Regions from separate parts of the Streptomyces sp. NPDC090108 genome, predicted to be linked through region 2. Evidence: riboswitches for the same ligand, from Rfam matches in the RefSeq annotation. Region 2 holds a riboswitch; the other holds the start of a gene.
The links. A riboswitch is a leader RNA that binds a small molecule or an ion and turns the genes downstream of it on or off. The one in region 2 is predicted to bind glycine.
Positions count from the first base shown of each region.

Region 1: linked by a shared signal. The riboswitch ahead of gcvT (glycine cleavage system aminomethyltransferase GcvT) and the one ahead of gcvP (aminomethyl-transferring glycine dehydrogenase) in region 2 are both predicted to bind glycine.

Region 1 covers NZ_JBIVDQ010000001.1:288,674-297,595, reverse strand. The annotation lists gene glyA (serine hydroxymethyltransferase) at 1-1,206, opposite strand, end outside; gene gcvH (glycine cleavage system protein GcvH) at 1,220-1,597, opposite strand; gene gcvT (glycine cleavage system aminomethyltransferase GcvT) at 1,801-2,928, opposite strand; glycine riboswitch at 3,094-3,194, opposite strand; gene ACIPRD_RS01265 (AAA family ATPase) at 3,375-4,067, shown strand; gene ACIPRD_RS01260 (enhanced serine sensitivity protein SseB) at 4,109-4,900, shown strand; gene ACIPRD_RS01255 (enhanced serine sensitivity protein SseB C-terminal domain-containing protein) at 5,128-5,898, shown strand; gene ACIPRD_RS01250 (ABC transporter permease) at 6,271-7,269, shown strand; gene ACIPRD_RS01245 (ABC transporter substrate-binding protein) at 7,328-8,922, shown strand, end outside.
Region 2 covers NZ_JBIVDQ010000003.1:1,094,046-1,102,967, forward strand. The annotation lists gene gcvP (aminomethyl-transferring glycine dehydrogenase) at 1-2,676, opposite strand, end outside; glycine riboswitch at 2,853-2,946, opposite strand; gene ACIPRD_RS15090 (PRC-barrel domain-containing protein) at 3,066-3,437, shown strand; partial or broken gene ACIPRD_RS15095 (DNA polymerase IV) at 3,359-4,805, opposite strand; gene ACIPRD_RS15100 (MerR family transcriptional regulator) at 4,930-5,574, opposite strand; gene ACIPRD_RS15105 (bifunctional nuclease family protein) at 5,837-6,310, opposite strand; gene ACIPRD_RS15110 (MerR family transcriptional regulator) at 6,397-7,137, opposite strand; gene ACIPRD_RS15115 (FHA domain-containing protein) at 7,177-8,007, opposite strand; gene ACIPRD_RS15120 (DUF881 domain-containing protein) at 8,198-8,922, opposite strand, start outside.

The DNA of each region.
Region 1 (8,922 bases), on a different contig from region 2:
CGCCGCCGCGTTCGCTTCGTACGACGGCTTCAGCGTCTCGGCGATCACGTCGGCGACCTCGGCGAAGTCCTCGGCGGTGAAGCCGCGGGTGGCCAGGGCCGGGGTGCCGACGCGCAGGCCGGAGGTGACCATCGGCGGGCGCGGGTCGTTCGGGACCGCGTTGCGGTTGACCGTGATGCCGACCTCGTGGAGGCGGTCCTCGGCCTGCTGCCCGTCCAGCTCGGACTCGCGCAGGTCGACCAGGAGCAGGTGCACGTCCGTCCCGCCGGACAGGACGTTCACCCCGGCCTCGCGGGCGTCGGGCGCGGTCAGCCGCTCGGCGAGGATCTTCGCGCCCTCGACCGTGCGGCGCTGGCGCTCCTTGAACTCCTCGCCCGCGGCCACCTTGAAGGAGACCGCCTTGGCCGCGATCACGTGCTCCAGGGGGCCGCCCTGGAAGCCCGGGAAGACGGAGGAGTTCAGCTTCTTCGCGAACTCCTTCTTCGCCAGGATGATGCCGCCGCGCGGGCCGCCGAGGGTCTTGTGGGTCGTGGAGGTGACCACGTCCGCGTACGGCACCGGGTTCGGGTGCAGACCGGCGGCGACCAGGCCCGCGAAGTGCGCCATGTCGACCCACAGGAACGCGCCGACCTCGTCGGCGATCCGGCGGAACTCGGCGAAGTCCAGCTGACGCGGGTACGCCGACCAGCCGGCGATGATCACCTTCGGGCGGTGCTCCTTGGCGAGCCGCTCGACCTCGGCCATGTCGACCAGGCCGGCCTCGTCGACGTGGTACGCGACCACGTCGAACTGCTTGCCGGAGAAGTTCAGCCGCATGCCGTGGGTCAGGTGGCCGCCGTGCGCCAGGTCCAGGCCGAGGATGGTGTCCCCGGGCTGGGCCAGCGCGAACAGGGCCGCCTGGTTGGCGGAGGCGCCGGAGTGGGGCTGCACGTTGGCGTACTCGGCGCCGAACAGCTCCTTGACCCGGTCGATCGCGATCTGCTCGGCGACGTCGACGTGCTCGCAGCCGCCGTAGTAGCGGCGCCCCGGGTAGCCCTCGGCGTACTTGTTGGTGAGGACCGACCCCTGGGCCTCCATCACCGCGAGCGGCGCGAAGTTCTCGGAGGCGATCATCTCCAGCGTGGACTGCTGGCGCAGCAGCTCGGCGTCGACCGCGGCGGCGATCTCCGGGTCCAGCTCGTGCAGGGACGTGTTCAGGACAGTCATGCCTGTGACTCCTCTAGCCCGCGGTCTCGGCGGTGTACTCGTCGGCGGAGAGCAGGTCGCCCGGCTCCGCCGTGACGCGCACCTTGAACAGCCAGCCGCCGGCGAAGGGGTCGGAGTTCACCAGGGACGGGTCGTCGACGACGTCCTGGTTGGCCTCGGTGATCACACCGGTGACCGGCGAGTACAGGTCGGACACGGACTTGGTCGACTCCAGCTCGCCGCAGGTCTCACCCGCGGTCACCTCGGAGCCGACCTCGGGGAGCTGGACGAAGACGACATCGCCGAGCGCGTTGGCCGCGTGCTCGGTGATGCCGACCGTCGAGACGCCGTCCTCGGCGTCCGACAGCCACTCGTGCTCCTTGCTGTAGCGCAGCTGCTGCGGGTTGCTCATGGTCTGAATTCTCCTGTACGCGGGGAGGTGCTGGTCGATGGGAGCGTGCTGAAAGCGCTGGTGGGCGGGGGAATGTGCGCAGCGTCACGTGCGGCGGACGGCGTGGTCGCGCGACCACGCCACGCGTCCGCCCGCTCGCGCGGCGCCCGCGCCGCCCGCACACCGGGGCGGTCCGGGCCGGTCGGGCCCGGGCCGAGGAGGGGCTACTTCTGCCGCTTGTAGAACGGCAGCGCCACGACCTCGTACGGTTCGTGGCTGCCCCGGATGTCCACGCCGACACCCGCGGTTCCGGGCGCCGCGTGCGCCGCGTCGACGTACGCGATGGCGACGGGCTTGCCCAGGGTGGGGGAGGGGGCACCGGAGGTGACCTCGCCGATCACCTCGCCGCCGGCGACGACGGCGTACCCGGCGCGCGGCACCCGGCGGCCCTCGGCGATCAGCCCGACCAGGACGCGCGGCGGGTTCTGCCCGGCCCGCTCGGCGGCCGCGGCCAGCGCCTCGCGGCCCACGAAGTCGCCGTCCTTCTCGAACTTCACGACCCGGCCGAGACCGGCGTCGAACGGCGTCAGGGACGTGGACAGCTCGTGCCCGTACAGCGGCATGCCCGCCTCCAGGCGCAGCGTGTCGCGGCAGGACAGGCCGCACGGCACCAGGCCGGCGTCCTTGCCGGCGCCGGTGAGCGCCTGCCACAGCTCCACGGCGTGCTCCGGCTTCACGAACAGCTCGAAGCCGTCCTCGCCGGTGTAGCCGGTGCGGGCGATCAGCGCGGGGACACCCGCGACGGTGCCGGGCAGACCCGCGTAGTACTTCAGGCCGTCCAGGTCGGCGTCGGTGAGCGACTTCAGGATGCCGGGGGCCTCGGGGCCCTGGACGGCGATCAGCGCGTAGGCGTCACGGTCGTCGCGGACCTCGGCGTCGAAGCCGGCGGCGCGCTCGGTCAGCGCGTCGAGCACGACCCGGGCGTTGGAGGCGTTGGCGACCACCATGTACTCGGTCTCGGCGAGCCGGTAGACGATCAGGTCGTCCAGGATGCCGCCGTCGGCGCGGCAGATCATGGTGTAGCGGGCCCGGCCGACACCGACCGAGGCGATGTTGCCCACGAGGGCGAAGTTCAGCAGGGCGGCCGCGCCGGGGCCGGTGACCGTGATCTCGCCCATGTGCGAGAGGTCGAAGAGGCCCGCCTTCGTGCGCACCGCGATGTGCTCGTCGCGCTCGGAGCCGTACCGCAGGGGCATGTCCCAGCCGGCGAAGTCGGTCATGGTGGCGCCCAGTTCGCGATGCAGGGCGTCGAGCGCGGTGTGGCGGAGCTGACGTGATTCGGTGCTGCTCATCGGTCGTTCGTCTCCCAGGGGCATGACGGGCGAGGAAGGTCCTCCCCATCTGTCATCGGAACCTGAGAGGTTCGCCATGACCATCGTCGGCTCGCAAGGAGCCGTACGTCATGGCTTGCACCTTGGGTGGGGCCGCTGTGACGGCGGCCCGCTTTTCAGATGTGCCTCGCCCGCGCGGTAACGGGGCCTGAGAGATTCAAGGGAGGGACTTGCTCCTTCGGCGCCCTGGCGAGACTTGCTGCCGGGGACTCTCCCGCGCGGATTCAAACGGCCGGTATGCAGTTGGCGGGCACATCATTGCACGCCCCGGCCTCCCCCTCCAGAGCACGTCAGTTGTGACCGTTCTGTGGCAGTACGCGCACCGAACCGCCGGGCCCCGGGCATTACCTTCTCTTTACATTCGGGGGGCAGGGAACCCCCCGAGCCCACAGGGGAGGACGATCACGGTGAACAGGACTCCGGCGTACGCCGCCACCACCGGCACCGCGGTGCCGCAGCAGCCCTCCGCCCCCGCCCGCGAGCGCCTGGCCGGACCCGCGGCCCCGGCCGTCCGTGACCTGCGCGGCCACGCCGGCGGCAGCCCGCACACGCTGCGCTTCGGCCCCCGCGACCTGGTGGTGATCACCGGGCTGCCCGGCAGCGGCAAGTCCACCCTGATGCGGCGCACGGTCCCGGGCCCCCGCGTCGACTCCCAGGACGCCCGCGACCGCTGGGACGCCCGCGCCCCCCGCCTCCTGCCCTACGCCCTCTACCGCCCCCTCGTCCGCCTCGCCCACTACACGGGGCTGAACCGCGCCCTGCGCGCCGGCGAGGGAGTGGTCGTGCACGACTGCGGCACCCAGGCCTGGGTCCGCGGCTGGCTGGCCCGCGAGGCCCGCCGCCGCGGCGGCACCCTGCACCTGCTGCTCCTGGACGTCCCCGCGGGCACCGCCCGGGAGGGCCAGCGCGAGCGCGGCCGCGAGGTGTCCCGGTACGCCTTCCGCCGCCACCGCCGCACGGCCGCCCGGCTGCTGCGCAAGGTGGAACGGGGGACTCCGCCCGCCGGCTGCGGCTCGGCGGTGCTGCTGGACCGGGACGCGGCGGACGTCCTGCGACGGATCGTGTTCACCGGGATGGGCTCCGTCACCGGTACCGGCTAGCCTTTTGAGCCACAGCACGGATCCCAGCAGGCGGTAGGCACATGGACTTCCCGGCGGACTTTCCCGCGGACTTCCCGGCACAGGCGCACCCCCACCCGCACAGCGGGTGGCCCGGCAACGAACTGGAGGAGGTGCTCTCGGCATCGCTCGGCGTCCCCTCGGCGGGCGGCCGGATCGTCGAAGTACTCGGCCGCGGCTTCCTGTGGATCCCGCTGCCCAACGGCGGCAGTCCGGACAGCGGTTCGCTGGATCTGCCCACCATCGACATCGAAGGCCAGGTGTACATACCGGTCTTCAGCTCCGAGGAGCAGTTCCGGCAGGCGGTGGGCGCCCACATGTCGTACACCGTCGCCCCCGCCCCCGAGTTCGCCCGCGGCCTGCCGCCGCAGGTGGGCATCCTGATCAACCCCGACGGTGTGGTCGGCATGCCGCTGCCCCCGGAGGCGGTCGCCGAGCTGTGCCGTTCGGGCCGCGGCCCGCTGGACGGCCCCGACAGCGGAGGCCGGGTCCGGCTGTTCGAGCCCGACTGGCAGGAGGACCCGGTCGACTTCCTCGCCGCCGCCTCCGCCGAGTTCGCCGCCACCGGTGTGGTCCGCTCCGCCCGCCGCTGCCTCGCCGCCATCGAGACGGCCGACCCCGTCATGTTCGTCGGCGTCGAACTCTCCTCGTGGGACGGCGACATGCGCGCCCTCCCGCTGGAGGCCCTCGGCAAGGCCCTCGGCGCGGTCCCGGTCCCGTGGCCGGTGAACCTGATCCTCCTGGACGTGACCGAGGACCCGGTGGCCGAATGGCTCCGGGCCAGTGTGCGCCCCTTCTACCAGTCCGGTCACTGACACGCCTTTCCTCCGGATTCCTCCCGGGGGACGTCACCCCGGTCCGCCGGGACCGCGGTGACGTCCCCCGGGGGGAACCGCGCGACAGGTGACCGTCACACCCGCGGTCCCGCACGAACCCGTGGCCCCGGCCCGATTGGCGCTTAAGCTGTCCCTCAAGCGAGGGGCAATTCCAGAAAGGGCCGGTACAACAGGTGAGCGCGAGCCACAGCGGCAGCGTCGAGCACATGCTGCGCCAGGTCACCCCCGGGCGTTACGACGCCTACGAGGCACTGCTCCGCGCCCTCGCCGCCCCCGCCTCCGGCCAGATCTGGATGTTCCTGTGGCACGGCCAGGCCGGGTCCCCGGACGCGCAGTACGGGAACATGGAGGTCGACGGCTTCGGCTACGCCCCCTGTGTGACCTCCGCGCAGGAACTCTCGGCCAGCGGCTGGAACCGTTCCTACGAGGTGGTCGACGGCCTCGACGTGGCCCGCACCCTCTACCCCGAGCGCCACGGCCTCTGGCTCAACCCGCACGCACCCGGCGGCGGCGTCGGCGTCCCCTGGACCGATCTGCGCCGCATCGCCACGGGCCTGGACCGCCAGCCGGCCGGCCCGCTCCGCCTGTCCGAACCCGCCATCGAGGTGCCGCAGTTCTACGCCCTGCTGGCGCAGAACGCCCACCGCACCCCGGCCCTGCGCACGCTGCGCCGGGCCTGGGTCCAGCCCGCGCTCGGGGCGCCGTACCTCGCCATCGGCCTGGACGTGTACGAGACCTCGCCGGCCGCCGTGGACTCCGTGCGGGCGATGATGCAGAGCTCCGTGGGTGCGGTCCCGGAGGGGCTGCCCGTCTCCACCGTCGTGATGACCGACGACTACGACCCGGTCGTGCTGTGGATGCGCGCCAACTCCCGGCCGTTCTACGACCGTGAGGCGCACGCCGCGCCCCAGTCCCCGGTCCAGACCCAGGCGCCGGCCCCCGGTTACGGCTACCCGCCGGTGCGCGGCGGGTACTGAGCGTCACGCCGTTCGCGCGGACGGATGTGGAAGACGGGCACACCGGACACACTCATCGTCCACACATCTCCGCGTCTCTGCACGCGGGGGAGAACGGCCGGTGCGTCCCAATCGCACCGAATTGCCACTGTGTCCCAACTGGCCCTTGTTCGTTACCCGTTACCCAGTGATCGGATAACGAAAACCCCAGCGCCGCATCACGGTTGCGCATACTTTCACCGCCAGCTCTGGCGGCTGATCGCAACCGCACTGAAGACTCCCGAGTCATGAACACGAAAGTTGTGATGACCTCGTGTTCGAGTGCAAGTCGACAAAGCCGCAATCTGCGGCGAGCACAGGCCGGTCACCACCGGCGAGAGGGGTCGGGTCACTGTGACCGCACCGATCGAGACCACCGGTACGGCAGCCGAGACACAGCCGGAAGCTGTCCTCGACGGTGCCGGTAAGGGGCAGATCGAGGGTCGTTCCCTTGGACAGATCGCCTGGACCCGGTTCAAGAAGGACAGAGCCGCCGTCGCCGGCGCCGTCATCGTCGTCCTCCTGGTCGTCCTCGCGGTTCTCTCGCGTCCGCTGCAGGCCGCGTTCGGGCTCGACCCCAACGCCTTCCACCAGGACCTGATCGACGCCAACACGTCGCTGCCCAAGGGTGAGTGGGGCGGCATGAGCCTCTCCCACCCCTTCGGTCTGGACCCCAAGTTCGGCCGTGACATCGCCACCCGCGTCCTCGAGGGTTCCTGGGTCTCGCTGGTGGTCGCGTTCGGCGCCACGATCCTGTCGAACGTGATCGGCGCGATCATGGGCGTCGTCGCGGGCTACTACGGCGGCCGGGTCGACTCCGTGATCAGCCGGCTGATGGACACCTTCCTGGCGTTCCCGCTGCTGCTGTTCGCGATCGCCATCTCCGCCACCCTCCAGGGCGGCGCGTTCGGCCTGAACGGTCTGCCGCTCCACCTCAGCGTGCTGATCTTCGTCATCGGCTTCTTCAACTGGCCCTACCTGGGCCGGATCGTGCGCGGCCAGACCCTGGCCCTGCGGGAGCGCGAGTTCGTCGACGCCTCCCGCGGCATGGGCGCCCGCGGTCCGTACATCCTGTTCCGTGAGCTGATGCCCAACCTGGTCGGCCCGATCATCGTCTACTCGACGCTGCTGATCCCGACCAACATCCTCTTCGAGGCCTCGCTGAGCTTCCTCGGTGTCGGTATCCAGCCGCCGCAGGCCTCGTGGGGCGGCATGCTCCGCGAAGCGGTGACCTACTACCAGGTCGACCCCGAGTACATGATCGTGCCCGGTCTCGCCATCTTCGTGACTGTCCTGGCGTTCAACCTGCTCGGTGACGGTCTCCGCGACGCCCTCGACCCGCGCAGCCGCTGACGCCTGACGCCTCCGAGAGCCCAAAAAGTTTCCGACAATCAAGGGGATAACGCCCATCATGCGAAGGTCAGCGCTGGCCGCGATCGCGGCCATCGGCACCGCCAGCCTGTTTCTTGCGGGTTGCAGCAAGGCCGATGACAACAAGAACGAGAACGGCACCAAGTCGGCCGGCGCCAACGCCGCGACGCAGGGCGTCGTGAACGCCTCCGACAAGAAGGGCGGCACGCTCACCTACGAGCTGTCCGACGTGCCGGACTCGTTCGACCCCGGCAACATGTACTACGCGTACATGTACAACCTCAGCCGTCTGTGGGCCCGCCCGCTCATGACGTTCCAGCCCGGCGCCGGCGACAAGGGCAACACCCTGGTCCCCGACCTCGCCGCGGGCAAGGGTGTTCCGTCCGACGGCGGCAAGACCTGGACCTACAAGCTGCGTTCCGGCGTCAAGTTCGACGACGGCTCCGCGGTCACCTCGAAGGACGTCAAGTACGCCGTCGAGCGCTCCAACTTCGCGCGTGACGTGCTCTCCCTCGGCCCGAACTACTTCCAGCAGTTCATGGCCGGCGGCGACAAGTACAAGGGCCCCTACAAGGACAAGAGCGCCAAGGGCCTGTCCTCGATCGAGACGCCGGACGACACCACCATCGTCTTCCACCTGAAGCAGGCCTTCCAGGAGTTCGACTACCTGGTCGCCGCCCCGCAGACGGCTCCGGTGCCGCAGGCCAAGGACACCGGCGTCGACTACGTCAAGCACATCGTCTCCTCGGGCTCGTACAAGTTCCAGAGCTACGACGACGGCAAGCAGGCCGTTCTCGTCCGCAACGAGAACTGGGACGCGAAGACCGACCCGCTGCGCAAGCAGCTGCCGGACAAGATCGTCGTCAAGCTGAAGGTCAACCCGGAGACGATCGACCAGGACGTCCTCGCGGGCAACGCGATCGACCTGGGCGGTACGGGTGTCCAGGCCTCCACGCAGGCCAAGGTGCTCACCGACGCCAGCCAGAAGGCCAACACCGACAACGCCTACGGCGGTCGCCTGGTCTACATGGGCATCAACACCAAGGTGAAGCCGTTCGACAAGGTCGAGTGCCGCAAGGCCGTCCAGTACGCGATCGACAAGGTCTCGGTGCAGACCGCCGAGGGTGGCCCGATCCGCGGTGACGTGGCCTCCACGGTCCTGCCTCCGGACATCCCGGGCTACTCGAAGGCCGACGTCTACGCGAGCGCCGGCAACAAGGGCGACGCCGCCAAGGCCAAGGAGCAGCTGAAGGCCTGCGGCAAGACCTCGATCAGCACCAACATCTCGGCGCGCAGCGACCGTCCGCAGGAGATCGACGCCGCCACGGCGATCATCAACTCGCTGAAGGCCGTCGGCATCACCGCCACGCTGAAGCAGTACCCGTCGGGCAAGTACTTCACCGACTACGCGGGTGTGCCGAAGTTCGCCACGAAGCAGAACATCGGCCTGGAGATGATGCAGTGGGGTGCCGACTGGCCCTCCGGCTACGGCTTCCTGCAGCAGATCCTGAACGGCAAGGCGATCAGCCAGTCCGGTAACACCAACCTGTCGCAGTACGACAACAAGGACGTCAACGACCTCCTCGCCAAGGCGATCGGTACGCAGGACGACGCCGCGCGCAACGCCCTGTACAC
Region 2 (8,922 bases):
GGGCCAGACACCGGAGCCGACCTTGTCGATCTCGGCACGGATGGCGATCATCGCGTCGCAGAACCGGTCCAGCTCGCCGAGGTCCTCCGACTCGGTAGGCTCGATCATCAGCGTGCCGGCCACCGGGAAGGACATGGTCGGCGCGTGGAAGCCGTAGTCGATGAGGCGCTTGGCCACGTCGTCCACGCTCACGCCGGTGGCCTTGGTCAGCGGACGCAGGTCGACGATGCACTCGTGCGCGACGAGACCGGCGGGGCCGGTGTAGAGCACCGGGAAGTGCGGCTCCAGGCGCTTGGCGATGTAGTTGGCGGAGAGCACCGCGACCTGCGTGGCCCGCTTCAGGCCCTCGCCGCCCATGAGGCGCACGTAGGCCCACGAGATCGGCAGGATGCCCGCGCTGCCCCACGGCGCCGCGGAGATCGGGCCGACGCCCGTCTCCGGACCGGCGGCCGGCTGGAGCGGGTGGTTGGGCAGGTACGGCGCGAGGTGCTCGCGGACCGCGACCGGGCCGACGCCGGGGCCGCCGCCGCCGTGCGGGATGCAGAAGGTCTTGTGCAGGTTGAGGTGGGAGACGTCGCCGCCGAAGTGACCGGGCTTGGCGAGGCCGACCAGGGCGTTGAGGTTGGCGCCGTCGACGTACACCTGGCCGCCCGCGTCGTGGACCTGGGCGCAGATGTCGGCGACGTGCTCCTCGAAGACGCCGTGCGTCGACGGGTAGGTGATCATCAGCACGGCGAGCTCGTCGCGGTGCTGCTCGATCTTCGCGCGCAGGTCCTCGACGTCGATCTCGCCGTCCTCGGCGGTCTTCACGACGACGACCTTCATGCCGGCCATCACGGCGCTGGCCGCGTTGGTGCCGTGCGCGGAGGAGGGGATGAGGCAGACGACGCGCCGCTCGTCGCCGTTGGCGCGGTGGTAGCCGCGCACGGCCAGCAGACCGGCCAGCTCGCCCTGCGAACCGGCGTTCGGCTGGAGGGAGACCTTGTCGTACCCGGTGACCTCGGCGAGGCGGTCCTCCAGCTCGTGGATGAGCGTGAGGTAGCCCTCGGCCTGGCCGGCGGGCGCGAAGGGGTGCAGCTGCCCGAACTCCGGCCAGGTGACCGGCTCCATCTCGGTGGTGGCGTTGAGCTTCATGGTGCAGGAGCCGAGCGGGATCATGCCGCGGTCGAGCGCGTAGTCCCGGTCGGACAGCTTGCGCAGGTAGCGCAGCATGGCGGTCTCGGAGCGGTGCTCGCGGAAGACCGGGTGGGTCAGGTAGTCGTCGCCGCGCAGCAGGGCCTCGGGCAGCGCCTCCGCGGCGGCCGCGTCGAGCGCCTCCACATCGCCCTCGGCGCCGAAGGCGGAGAGGACGGCGGCGAGCTGGGCGCGGTTCGTCGTCTCGTCGCAGGCCATGGAGACGTGGTCGGCGTCGACGAGGCGCAGGTTGACGCCGTTCTCACAGGCGGCGGCGACGACCTCGGCGGCCCCGCCGGGGACACGGGCCGTGAGGGTGTCGAAGTAGGCGCCGTGGACGATCTCGACGCCGGCCCGCTTCAGGCCCTCGGCGAGGATCGCGGCGTAGCGGTGGGTGCGGCGGGCGATCGTCCGCAGGCCCTCGGGACCGTGGTAGACGGCGTACATGCCGGCCATGACGGCGAGGAGCACCTGCGCGGTGCAGATGTTGCTGGTGGCCTTCTCGCGGCGGATGTGCTGCTCGCGGGTCTGCAGGGCCAGCCGGTAAGCCTTGTTGCCGTCGGCGTCGACGGAGACACCGACCAGGCGGCCGGGCAGGCTGCGGGCGAACTTCTCGTGCACCGCCATGTAGCCGGCGTGCGGGCCGCCGAAGCCCATCGGCACGCCGAAGCGCTGGGTGGTGCCGATGGCGATGTCCGCGCCCAGCTCACCGGGCGAGGTCAGCAGGGTGAGGGCCAGCAGGTCGGCCGCGACCGTGACGAGCGCGCCCAGCTCGTGCGCCTGGTCGATGACCGGCTTGAGGTCGCGTACGGCACCGGAGGCGCCCGGGTACTGCAGGAGCACGCCGTTGATGTCACGCTCGGCGATGCCGGCCGGGATGCCCTCGCTGAGGTCGGCGACGACGACCTCGACGCCGGTCGGCTCGGCGCGGGTCTCGATGACGGCGATGGTCTGCGGCAGCGTGTCCGCGTCGATCAGGAACAGGCCCTTCTTGTTCCTGCCCATGCGGCGGGACAGCGCCATGGCCTCGGCGGCGGCGGTGCCCTCGTCGAGGAGGGAGGCGCCGGAGGTGGGCAGGCCCGTGAGGTCGGCGACCGTCGTCTGGAAGTTCAGCAGGGCCTCGAGGCGGCCCTGGGAGATCTCCGGCTGGTACGGCGTGTAGGCCGTGTACCAGGCGGGGTTCTCCATGACGTTGCGCAGGATGACGGGCGGGGTGAAGGTGCCGTGGTAACCGAGTCCGATCATGGAACCGAGGACCTGGTTGCGGTCGGCGAGCCCGCGCAGTTCGGCGAGCACCTCGGCCTCGGTGCGGGCGCCCGGGAGGTCGAGGGCGTCGGCGTTCTTGATCACATCCGGGACCGCGGCGGCGGTCAGCTCGTCGAGAGAGCCGTAACCGACCTGCGCGAGCATCTTGGCCAGCGACTCCTGGTCGGGGCCGATGTGGCGCTGCTCGAACGGAATGCCGGCTTCGAGCTCGGTGAGCGGAATGCGATGGGCGGTCATGAACGGAGGCCTCCTGGTCTGACACGACCTGCGAGGGGCACCGCGGCGCGGGTGCCCGGACGGCCTCCCCCTCTGTCATCTCGAACCTGAGAGCTTCACCGGGTACCCGAGGGTCCCGGCTTTCACCGTCGGTGAGAACGGGTGTCGGTGACGCCCGCCCTGCTTTCCAGAGTGACCTCGTCCGTGCGGTACGGGGGCCTGAGAGATTCCGGGGAGGAGTTGCTCCTTCGGCGCCTCCGACTGCTCGGAGGACTCTCCCGCACGGGGTCAGCAGCCGTTGTCAGACTACCAGCGAGGTCAACGCCGGAGGCTTCGAGTGGCCGCCTCCCTCGATGTGCTCTTTCGTAGTGCTTACGGATGAGTTGCGACCACGTGGAGGGAGAGGGACCGTGCGTACCGACATCGATCCGCGCAATCTGATCGGCCGCAAGGCGTTCGACCGCAACGGCACCAAGATCGGCACGGTCGACGAGGTGTACCTCGACGACGCGACGGGCGTGCCGGAGTGGGCGGCCATACGCACCGGTCTGTTCTCGCGGGACGCGTTCGTCCCTCTGGAGCCCAGCGAACTGGTCGAGGGCACGCTCAGGGTCCCCTTCGAGCGGGCCCTCATCAAGGACGCCCCCGACTTCGGTGTCGGCCGTCACCTCTCCCCCGACCAGGAACTCCAGCTCTACCACCACTACGGCCTCGACGTGGCCGCGCCTCCCGCCGTCCCCGACCACGACTTCGGCAAGCTGGCGGGCACCGAGGACGCCTGAACCGGCCCTGCGGCGGGCCGGCGCCCCTCACGGACCGGTTTCCGCCACCAGCGGCAGCGGATCTGCCGCCTCCAGCGCGGGATCCCCCACCAGGAACGTCCGCACCCGGCCCGGCTCCGACTGCGGCGTCTCGAAGCGCACGGTCACCCGCCCCACGCCACTGCCCTGCACCCATCCGTACCCGTACTCGGCGTGCCGTACATCGTGTCCGGCGCGCCACTGCCGCTCCTCGGGCTCCGGGGGGCTGTCCTCGGCCGGTCGTACGGCCTCGCCCGGAGTCTCCGCGCCCGGCGCGGGCATCGCCTGGGCGAACAGGTCCTCCTGCGTGTAGTCGGCGAGCCCGGAGACGCCGACCCCGAGCAGCCGCACCCCGCCGGTGGTGTCCACGGACTCCAGCAGCCGCGCGGCCGCCTCCCGGATCACGGCGGGGTCGTCGGTGGGGCCGCGGAGCGTCTCGGAGCGCGTCAGCGTCGAGAAGTCGTACCGTCGGACCTTCAGCACGATGGTCCTCCCCGACAGGCCGGCCCCGCGCAGCCGGCCCACGCACCGGTCGGCGAGCCGCTGCACCTCCAGGCCCACCCGCAGCCTGTCGTGGATGTCCACGTCGTAGGTGTCCTCGACCGACACCGACTTGGTCTCGCGCTCGGCCACCACGGGCCGGTCGTCGCGGGCCAGCGCCATGGCGTACAGGCCGTGCCCGTGCGCCTTGCCGACCAGCCGGACCAGCTCGTCCTCGCCCGCCTCGGCGAGCTCCTCCACGGTGGTGATCCCGGCCCTGCGCAGATGATCCCCGGTGGCCGGCCCCACCCCGGGCAGCGTCCGCACCGGCATGGGACCGAGCAGCGCCCGCTCGGTCCCGGGCTCGATGAGCACCAGGCCGTCGGGCTTGGCCTGCTCCGACGCGATCTTGGCGAGCATCTTGGAGGCCGCGAGCCCCACCGACCCGGTCAGTCCCGTGGCCGCCCGTATGTCCGCGCGCAGTCCGGACCCGGCCCGCCGCGCCGACTCCTCGTCACAGGCCGTTCCCCCGGCCTCCAGGTCGACGAACGCCTCGTCCAGGCTCAGCGGCTCCACCAGCGGCGACAGCTCCCGCAGCAGGGCCATCACCCGCTCGCTGACCGACCGGTACAGGGAGAAGCGCGGTACGAGATACGCGGCGTTGGGCGCGAGGCGGCGCGCCTGGGCCATGGGCATCGCCGAGTGCACTCCGAAGACCCGTGCCTCGTACGACGCGGTGGCGACCACACCGCGCGGTCCGAGCCCGCCCACGACCACGGCCTTGCCGCGCAGACTCGGTTTGGACGCCTGCTCCACCGAGGCGAAGAAGGCATCCATGTCGAGATGCAGGATCGTGGGAGCGTTTCTCACATCTCCGATGCTGCACCACGCCACTGACAACGCACCGGCAGGGGCACCCGGGCCGCGCGCCGTGTCCGGGAGCCGCCCGGCCGGCACCGCGACCGCGGGACCCGACGGCCGGGCGACCTCGCGGTCAGACCGCCCGGTTGCGCCGCCGCGCCAGCTCGTCCGCGGGGTTCTGCCCGACCAGCGTCTCCCCGGTGTCCACACGCTCGCCGTGCAGCTGCGACAGGGCGCTCTCCACGTCCCGCCACACCACGCCGACCGCGATCCCGAAGATGCCCTGCCCGCCCTGGAGGAGGGCGTGCACCTCGTCGGGAGACGAGCACTCGTAGACCGTGGCGCCGTCGCTCATGAGCGTCATCCGCTCGAGATCGCGGAATCCGCGCTCCCTGAGGTGCTGCACGGTGGTGCGGATGTTCTGGAGGGAGACACCCGTGTCCAGGAAGCGCTTGACGATCTTCAGGACGACGACGTCCCTGAAGCTGTAGAGGCGCTGTGTGCCCGACCCGTGGGCGGGCCGCACACTCGGTTCGACCAGACCCGTGCGGGCCCAGTAGTCGAGTTGCCGGTAGGTGATGCCCGCGGCCGCGCATGCCGTGGGACCGCGGTATCCGATCTCCTCGGACGCCATGGGCGCCGCCCCTCCGCCGTCGGGCACCGCCGTCGGCCGCTGCGGGGCGGATTCGGCCGCGCTGCCCTGAAGCCGGTACGGCCCGCTCGCCCCGAAACCGGGTCCGGGGGCACCCCCGGCCGTACCGTCGCCGCTGGTTCTCACGCCGACCTCCGTCCTTGACCTGCCTTCTCGACGGTAGGCAGTCACCAGGGGTGCGTCAACGATCGCCGCGCTCGGCACGCCGAGTGATAATCACCCCAGGAGTGGTTTCCCGTGTCCCACCGCGGGGAAAGGCTAGCCGAATGCCGTCGCGGGAGGACGTAGGACTCTCTCACGGGACGGTGGCAATTGCCATCCCCCGGCCCCGCCGGCAGGCCCCCCGGCGACCGCTCCCGGGTCCACCGTCCGTGCGGACGGCGGCGGTTCACTGGCTGCTGGTGCCGAAGTCCTCGGGCGAGATCTGGTCGAGGAACTCGCGGAATTTCTCCACCTCGTCCTCCTGCTCGTCCGGAATGGCGATGCCCGCGTCGTCGAGCACCGTGTCACTGCCGAAGATCGGCGTTCCGGTACGCAGGGCGAGCGCTATGGCGTCGGACGGGCGGGCACTGACCTCGACGCCGCTGGCGAAGACCAGCTCCGCGTAGAAGACGCCCTCACGCAGATCGGTGATGCGTACTTCGGTCAGCTCCTGGCCGACGGCCTCCAGCACGTCCTTGAACAGGTCGTGGGTCAGCGGCCGGGCAGGGGCCATGCCCTGCTGGGCGAAAGCGATCGCCGTCGCCTCCCCCGGCCCGATCCAGATGGGGAGGTAACGGTCGCCCCCCACTTCGCGCAGGAGCACGATCGGTTGGTTCGAGGGCATTTCGACCCGGACACCTACGACATCGAGCTCGTTCACACAGCAACCCTAGGCCGTGCCCGGGACGTTTGGGTAGTCGGGCCGGGAACAGGTGCCCGATCCGGGGCACGAGGCGGCCCCGCCGGTCAGGGCAGCCGCACCCCGAGAGCGGTCTTCACCAGCGCCGCGTGCAGCCGCACCGTGAGCTGTGCCAGCTCCTTGGTGCGGGCCTCCGCGTGCGCCCTGGTCTGCGGATTGCGGTGACGCTTCAGGGGGGCCACCACCTGGTCCACCAGCCCCGCCTCGCGGTCGGCGGCCGCCTTCATCACCCGCAGATGGCGGGGCTCGATACCGAAACGGCCCAGTTCGGCCACGAGAGCGGCCACGGTGACGGCCTCGGCGTCGTACGCGCCGTCCTCCAGAGGAGCGATGATCCCGTAGGACTCCCACTCCTTCAGCTCACCGTCGCCGATGTCCGCCGCCGCCATCAGCTCGGACCGGCCCACCCGGGCGACCGTGGGCCCCTCGGCCGGCCGCGGGGCGTCGTCCTCCCAGGTGCGCTGGCGGCCCACCACGGGCAGCGTCACGGCCTCACCGCGCTCCATGGCGTCCAGGTGCTCGCGGATCACCCTGAGCGGCAGATAGTGGTCCCGCTGCATCCGCAGGACGTGACCGAGGCGCTCGACGTCCCCGGCGCTGAACTTGCGGTACCCCGAGGGGGTCCGCTGCGGCTCGATGAGCCCCTCCGCCTCCAGGAAACGGATCTTGGAGATGGTGACTTCGGGGAACTCGTCGCGCAGCGCGTTCAGCACCGTGCCGATGCTCATCAGCCCACTGTCCCTGGCGGCGGTACCGCTTCCGGCACCGCCGCTCGGTGTTTGAAGCATGGACCTTCCCTGGTGTCCCCCGGACGGAGTCCGGGGAGGTCAGATGCCCTGCCGGCTCGAGTAGAAGACCAGCCTGTACTTGCCGATCTGCACCTCGTCGCCGTTCGACAGGGCGACCTGGTCGATCGGCTCACGATTGACGTACGTACCGTTCAGGCTGCCGACGTCGGCAACGGTGAACGAACCGTCCGCGACCCGCCGGAACTCCACGTGGCGGCGCGAGACCGTCACGTCGTCCAGGAAGATGTCGCTCTGCGGGTGACGGCCGGCCGTCGTCAGGTCGCCGTCCAGCAGGAAGCGGCTTCCCGAGTTCGGGCCACGGCGGACCACCAGCAGCGCGGAACCCTGCGGCAGCGCGTCGACGGCCGCCTGCGCCTCGGGCGAGAGCGTCGGCACCGCCGTCTGGCCGGTCACCTCCGCGTCGTACGCCTCGAGCCCGGAGATGGAGATCGTGGACGTGGTCTCCGAGGCGCGCTCGGGCGCGACTCCGGCCCGCAGCGGCGCACCGCAGTGGGAGCAGAACCGCGCGTTCTCCGCGTTGCGGTTGCCGCACCTCGTACACACCAGGACCGACATGGACGGATCCTCCTGCCGCGGAAGCCCCGCGGGGGCGTTGGACGCATGCGGATCGGGGGCGAACCCTCCACCCGCACTTGAGGTCGACGGTTGCCCGAAACCTATGCCGCCGGACTGGGCAGGGTCAACAGACGCCGCGCCCTGACCACCGGAAATGTCACCGCCCGGACCAGCCACCTGGTCCCGGAACAGCGGGCGCTGGCCCTCTGCGTCAGGCTGCGCACGATGCAGAGCGGTCGCGTTGTCGCCGCCCTCTCGCGCGCTCTTGCCGAACAACTTCGCAAACAACTTCACGGGCGATTCCCCTTGACCGAAACAGACCCGCCCGTGGGGCAGGACGAACCCTGATTGCCTACACCGGACGACCCGGACACTCTCACAACGTCCGTATCCACCAGACAGTTTCCACCACGCACCTCCCCATCGGTGCGCCGACCCCCCGCAACCTCATGCCCCTGCCGGACGTCCCCCATGCACCACCGGTTCACTGGGAGGACGACCGAGCGTAGTCAGGCTGCTTCGCCTGCCGCAAGGCGTCCACGACGATCTTGTCCGACTGCTCGACGGTCACCGTGGCCTGCTCCTTCTCCAGGGTCTGCACCACGCCTCCAGGAATGTTCAACGCCGGCTCGAGGTCCTGCGGCTTGCCGATGACCAGGAAACGATAGGGGGCGTTGATCTTGTTCCCGTCGACGCTCACGCTCTTGCCGGAATCGGTGAAGTAGCTGCTCGCCACCACCCGTGCTCCGTTGACCTGGATCGCCTCCGCGCCCGCGGCGCGCAGTTCCTGGATCGCGTCGAGCAGCATGTCCGACTTGACCGTCCCCTTCGTGTCCTCGATCGTCATGGTGATGCCGGGACCCCGTGCCGCCACGGTGCCCGCGAGGACACCGAGTTGCTTCGCCTTCTCCGCGGTCTGCCTGCGGGCCTCCGCGGCCTGGTCGGAGCTGCTCTGCAGTTCCTGGCGCTGCTTCTCGAGTCCCTGCTTCTCGTCTTCAAGACGCTGAGTACGGTCGTCCAGTTCATCGAGGATGCGGACAAGATCTTCCTGCCGGGCACCGCGCAGCGCGCTGTCGCTGTCGCTGTTCGACGCGACCTGCACGGCCAGCCCGAAACCGAGCCCGAACAGCAGCAGCGCGACGATGAGTTGGGCCCGGGTCACCCGGGGCGGCCAGAGCCCGTCGATCAGCCGCTGCCGCCCGGTGACCT